2 regions of the Candidatus Syntrophocurvum alkaliphilum genome follow, and region 2 is predicted to be linked to the other one. Evidence: predicted binding sites of a transcription regulator. Region 2 holds the regulator's gene; the other holds the start of a gene.
What was found. Region 2 encodes NrdR, which represses ribonucleotide reductase genes. Its sites were predicted from a motif close to CACNANATNTNGTG; they were not measured.
Positions count from the first base shown of each region.

Region 1: a site for NrdR is predicted at 1,636-1,649, ahead of SYNTR_RS11100 (ribonucleoside triphosphate reductase). Genes of this name have one in related genera too.

Region 1 covers NZ_CP046457.1:2,275,752-2,279,190, reverse strand. Annotated here, with positions in the region: gene SYNTR_RS11100 (ribonucleoside triphosphate reductase) at 1-1,582, opposite strand, end outside; gene argF (ornithine carbamoyltransferase) at 2,070-3,008, opposite strand; gene SYNTR_RS11090 (aspartate aminotransferase family protein) at 3,021-3,439, opposite strand, start outside.
Region 2 covers NZ_CP046457.1:1,102,988-1,106,426, reverse strand. Annotated here, with positions in the region: gene SYNTR_RS05435 (hypothetical protein) at 1-86, shown strand, start outside; gene SYNTR_RS05430 (rod-binding protein) at 138-482, opposite strand; gene flgG (flagellar basal-body rod protein FlgG) at 489-1,274, opposite strand; gene SYNTR_RS05420 (YlmC/YmxH family sporulation protein) at 1,630-1,923, shown strand; gene nrdR (transcriptional regulator NrdR) at 2,002-2,451, shown strand; gene SYNTR_RS05410 (hypothetical protein) at 2,452-3,285, opposite strand.

The DNA of each region.
Region 1 (3,439 bases), 1.2 Mb from region 2:
CTGTTTCATCCTGATACCACATTAGTCTATCCCGCATATAATCCATAACTATTTTAGCAAAATCCTGACCTTTTTCACTTGCTATGTCTTCTCCTAGGAAATTTAAACATGCTTCATTCATACCAACCATTCCTATTGTTGAGAAATGGTTTTTCCAATACTGGCCAAATCCCTCTTTGACGCTTCTTAAATAAAATTGTGAATATGGATACAAACCTGATTCAGTTAAGTTTTCTAAAACTTTTCTCTTTATTTCTAAACTGGTTTTAGCCTTATCCATTACTTCGGCTAACCTTTGGTAAAATTCCTCTTCGGTGCTTGCTAAGTATGCTATTCGACTCATGTTAATAGTTACAACTCCAATGGAGCCAGTTAAAGGATTTGCTCCAAAAAGCCCACCGCCACGTTTTCTAAGCTCTCTATTATCAAGCCTTAAGCGACAACACATACTTCTAGCATCCTCTGGGTTCATATCTGAACCTATAAAGTTTGAAAAGTAAGGAATACCATATTTAGCGGTCATCTCCCAAATCTTATCATAGTTAGGGTTGTCCCAATCAAAATCTTCAGTAATGTTATAGGTAGGAATTGGGAATGTAAATACTCTTTCCTCCACATCTCCTTCCATCATAACTTCAGCAAATGCTTGGTTAAACATATCCATTTCTTTTTGGAATTCTCCATAAGTAGCATCCATATGCTTACCACCTATGATTACTGGTTCATCCTTCATAAATTCAGGTACCTTTAAATCTAAGGTAACATTAGTAAATGGTGTTTGAAAACCCACTCTTGTTGGCACATTCATATTAAAGACAAATTCCTGAAGACCTTGCTTGGTTTGCTTATAATCAAGGTTATCATATCTGATAAATGGAGCTAAAAGAGTATCAAAGTTTGAAAACGCTTGTGCTCCTGCTGCTTCACCCTGAAGGGTAAAAAAGAAGTTTACTATCTGTCCAAGTACTGATCTAAAGTGCTTTGCCGGACCCGAAGCTACTTTACCCCGCACTCCTTTAAAACCTTCTTGCAGTAAATCTCTAATATCCCAGCCAACACAATATACCCCTAATATTCCTAAGTCGTGTATATGGAAATCTCCACTATTATGAGCCTCTCTTACTTCTGTTGGATAAATTTGGTTAAGCCAATATTGAGATACTATTACTGAAGAGATATGAAAATTCATTCCCTGTAAGGAATAAGTCATGTTAGAATTTTCTTTTATTCTCCAATCATTTTTCTCAAGATATGATGAAATAATTTGGTTATTTAATAACAGTTGACTAGCATCACGAGCATCAGCACGTTGCTTACGATATAAAATATATGCCTTAGCAGTTTTATAGTGACCGTTTTTAACTAGAACACGCTCAACTAAGTCCTGAATTTTTTCAACTGTTGATATTTCTTCATCATCTATATATTGTGCAATCTCTACTACTTTGTCTGTTAACTCTACAGCTGTTTGATAATCTTTACCTCCAACTGCTTGCGCTGCTCCCCATATGGCCTTAGTTATTTTTTCTTTTTCAAACTCAACAATACTACCATCTCTTTTTATAATCTTACTTATATCCACTAATCATTTCCCCTTTGAAAACCACAATATATATGGTATGTTTTATTTTACACCACAATATTCAGTATATGTGCTTTAAATATTCTCCTATTCTATAAGCAAAAAGACAAGTTCTTGTTAGATTAGTTAGCCTATTTAAGAAAATATTACCTTTATATTTGTTTGTTTTATTCAATGATTCTTAAAATTTCGTTTTATAAATCTTAAAAATAATAAAAACGAGCCAACTGACCCGTCCCAGGACTTTCTTTCTGCTTTTTGTCTTAATTACTTCTAATTTTTTCAAATTTCTCCTTGTTTTAACCAATTTCTTTTTGATTGTTACTAGTTTTTGTCTTTATAATAGAATATATAACCATTAAACGTAGAAGAGAATTCATTGTCTGCGTTAAAACAACTAAGTCTATAGTCTAGGGAATGAATTCTCCCCTACGATTCATTTCACTTATGTTTTAGATAAACAAGTTTACTAAAGCCTTTAGTATTTCTACATTAATACCGCCATTATAGCTTTGTGAGCATGTAGTCTATTTTCTGCTTCTTCAAATACTACTGATTTAGGTCCATCCATTACTTCGTTAGTAATTTCTTTACCTCTTTTAGCCGGTAAACAGTGTAATACAATTGCATCTTCCTTAGCATAAGATAATAAATGGTCATTTATTTGATATTTTTTAAATTTGTTTTCCTTTTCATCAGCTTCATCTTCTTGACCCATACTAGCCCAAACATCTGTATAGATTACATCTGCATTACGCGCAGCTTCAAATGGGTCTTCTATGACTTCAAGCTTTGCTCCAGTTTCTAATGCATCCTCTTTAGCAGAGGTTAATACTTTATCATTAGGTTCAAAACCTTCAGGGGTTGCTATTGTAATATTCATCCCCACCTTAGCTCCACCAAATAATAAAGAATTAGCTACATTATTTCCATCTCCTATAAAGGCACATTTTAAGCCTTCTAGTTCATCTTTGTATTCTTGAATAGTCATTAGGTCACCTATTATTTGAGTTGGATGTAATAAGTCTGTTAAGCCATTTATTACTGGAACACAAGACCACTTAGCTAGTTCAATTACTTCATCATGATCAAAGGTTCTTATCATAATACCATCAACCATGCGGGATAATACTTGTGCTGTATCTTTTATAGTTTCTCCTCGGCCTATCTGTATGTCACGAGGACTCAAAAACAATGCATGTCCTCCAAGCTGATACATTCCTACTTCAAAAGCAACTCTTGTCCGAGTTGATGATTTTTGAAAAATCATACCTAAAGTTTTTCCTTCTAATATTTTATGTGGTATTTCGTTCTTTTGTCTTGCTTTTAGCTGTGCTCCGACCTCTAAAATGTGTAAAATATCTTCGGCTGAAAAATCATGAATACTAATAAAGTGTTTTCCCCTTAGATGATCTTTTATTATCATTGTTCACTCCCCTTAATTCCATTCCTTTAAAGCTTCTTTTAATATAGAAACAGCTTGTGTTATCTCCAACGATTTTATATTTAAAGGTGGTACAAAGCGTAATACATGAGTACCAGCACCTATCAAAAGAAGACCTTTATTCATGCATATACTAATAAGATCTTTAACCTCTGTATCAAACTCAATTCCAAGCATTAGACCCTTTCCTCTAATGTTCTTTATTCTACTATCATTTAATTCATTTATCCCTTTGAAAAGTTGCTCTGCGGCTTTATCAACATTATCAAGAAATTGCTGTTCACTTATTGTATCTACCACCTCATTTGCTACTACTGTAGCCAAATAATTACCTCCAAAGGTTGATGCATGATCACCTGGAGCAAAACCATTAGCTGCATCATCTGTAGCTAACATTGCACCAATTGGAAAAC
Region 2 (3,439 bases):
TTAGTGAAGATGAACCTTATGTAAAAGTGAAATCTAGTTCCGTGTTTTCTAGTTTAAGTATTATTGAAGAAGTTGTGAAGGAGTGATTAATAAAAGGGGCAGGCTTGTATTAATCATGCCTGACCCTTTTTTATATATTATATTTTACCACTTAATTGTTTATATAGTATATCTGCAATTCCTATTGAGCCCTGCTTGCTTATTTTCTTAGAATATTCTTCATAAAGCATTGATTCAAAAACATCGAGTCCAAAACTATTTCCCATTAAATCCGTTCTAGGAATAGTTGCACGCATTGAATCAAACATTTTATTTACAAAAACACTTTCTAAATCTTGACAAGCTTTATATAATTCCTTTTTATTATCTTTTTCTATTTCAGTATTTAATAGTTTTTTAAATTCAGATTTTGTATTTTTGCTTTGTGAGTCACTTTGAATATTATTTATTTTTGTATTTATTAAACTAGAATTAATTTTCATTTTCTATTATCTCCTTAAATTAGAAGCAGTTTGTAACATTTCATCAGAAGATTGTATTACTTTTGAGTTAATTTCATATGCTCTTTGAGCAGTTATCATATTTACCATTTCTTCAACAATTTGAACATTGGATGCTTCTAAATAACCAGATTGTAAACTAACTGTTGAATCATCTAGTGGATCCCATAATATAGCTTCACCCGAATTTATTGTTTCTTGATATAAGTTTTCTCCAAGTTTATCTAAACCAGATGGATTTATAAATTTAGCTAATTCTATTTGTCCTGCTTCTATTGGTTGATCATCGTCTGGTATCATATAACTAACGGTACCATCACTTTCAATAGTTATATCGTAAGCCTCTTCTTCAATAAAATCTACTCCTAATAAATAGTGTCCTGCGGAAGTAACTAATTGGCCTTCGGCATCAATTTTGAGTGCACCATCTCTAGTATATAATGGCTCATCATAACCAGGTACTTCTACTTGAAAAAAAGCATTACCGTTGATTGCAATATCGAGTGGATTGTCTGTTGCTTGAAAATTCCCTTGGGTAAATAGGGTATGGGTTGCAGCAGGTTTTACACCAAGACCTACATCAAGTCCAACTGGTTCATTTACATCAAATCCAGCAGCTGGCCTACGAATTGTTTGGTACAAAAGATCTTGAAATTCAACCCTTTGTTTTTTATATGCAGTAGTGTTTACATTAGACATATTGTGTGCAAGTGTGTCTACGTTTAACTGCTGTGCATGCATACCTGTACTAGCAGTATAAAGAGCCCTCATCATATGTATTTGTCCTCCTTAACATTAGCTTTTCGATACTTCAATCGTTCAGTATCGATTGGGCTCCTCGTTAGAGTCCAGCCCTTAATTATATTTAATCTTTGATTATATCGTTAAAAATAACTATAAACTTGAATATATATTTCCCTAATATACTACATTGAACATTTAATATTGGAGAATATGGTTAAAAAATAAATTTAATCTTTAGATTGCTTAAAATATTATATATTTTTGTTGAAATATTTTTTTAAAAGAAACAGAAACATTTTTAACAATTTCTCATAAATTATAAGTAGATGAGTATATTTTAATTTTAGTGTAATTAATATACCACAGTTAGTAGGGGGGGATTTGTGTGGTGAAAATATCTGATATTCGTAATCGAGAAATAATAAATATATTAGATGGAAAGAAACTAGGAAATATTATTGATATAGAATTGGATTTAGAAAACGGCAGGATTTTAGCATTTATACTACCTGGAAGAATGCGAGGGTTTAGTATTTTTTCTAAAAGAGAGGAAGTTGTTGTTCCTTGGGATAAAATAATTAGGATAGGAAGAGATGTTATTTTAGTAGAAGTACCTGTCTATAATGAGATAGATCGGTATAGAGATAATAGATTACCTGACGATGATGATCTTTATTAAGAGTTATTAGTATTGAATTATAATGTTTCATTAGTCATAATAAGGGCATAATTAAAACTATTTAGAAGGTGGTATTAGGTGAAATGCCCGTATTGTAAAGAAATGGAAAACAGAGTCATTGATTCTAGATCAGGTGAAGAAGGAATCTCAATACGAAGAAGAAGAGAATGTGTTTATTGTAGAAGAAGGTTTACCACCTACGAAAGAGTTGAAGAGCGTCCTTTTTTAGTAATAAAAAAGAATGGGATTAGGGAACAATTTAATAGGGAAAAGCTATTAAATGGTGTGACTAAGGCTTGTGAAAAAAGACCTGTTAGTATGGAAAAGATAGAAAAATTAGTTGCAGAACTAGAAGGGGACCTACGAGATAGATATGAACGCGAAGTTAGCAGTTTAATTATCGGCGAAAAAGTTATGGACAAGCTTAATATTTTAGATGAAGTGGCCTATATACGCTTTGCTTCAGTTTATAGACAGTTTACTGATTTAAATAGCTTTATTAAAACAATAGAGCAATTAAAAAAATAGTTAATCATTAAGATAATCATTTAATTCTTCAATAATCATCTTAACAGGGAAAACCTTTTCTTCAACTCTACTTATTGAACGACCGTAATAATACATTCTATCTGAATATCTACCCATATTTCTATTTTTTTTAGGAAGGTCTTCAATTGCAACCCATTTTTGTGCAGATGATTTAGGTAAATGAAATACGTATTTATATTTATCTATTTGTATAACGAATTCAATTAAGGAGTAATATTCTTTTTCTACTGCCTGAATAAAGCACTTAGTACAATAAAGTTCTTTTTGCATATATTTAGTATATGTAATATTAGCTGTACGTGCATTATCTTTACAATCTTCGCATAACCATATTTTCTTTTTATCTGGACCAATTAGATAACTGGTCTTTATTATATTTTTATTATCATTATAAATTTTATTTAAGACTTTATTTTTTAGTTTATAGAGTTTAGAGCTTAAATCTGTTAATGTTTTTGCATAATGATTTAAATGAAATAAATAAAAACAAATTTTTAGCAATTTTGCTTCATGTTCAGGATAATATGCAATTTTTTCTAAATAATTTTCATAATAATTTACAGTCCGTGAAACTTTTTTAAAGTCACATATTGGCCTATTACCTATACTCTTTTTTTTACTTTTTTCATAAATTTCTGCTAATGAAGAGTGTACATCAAGATTATTAACTTCATATTCTGAAAATAAATATTTTATACCTTTATTCGGGTAGTGATTAGTTTTTGATACTGTTAAATAACCATAATTGATTAAGTCATGGACCTGTCTGTTAGTAATATTTAATTTTTTTGCTATTTGGCTTATAGTTAACATAATTTCCCCCTAAAAAAAAGGAATACATAGTCTTTAATGATAAAATTGATTCCACTGCAGAAAGCAACCTTTATGCAAAACTATTTATAATTATTCATCGTTTGCTTTGCAAATATGTTTTGGTAGTGGAATCAATTCTTAATTCTCAATTCTT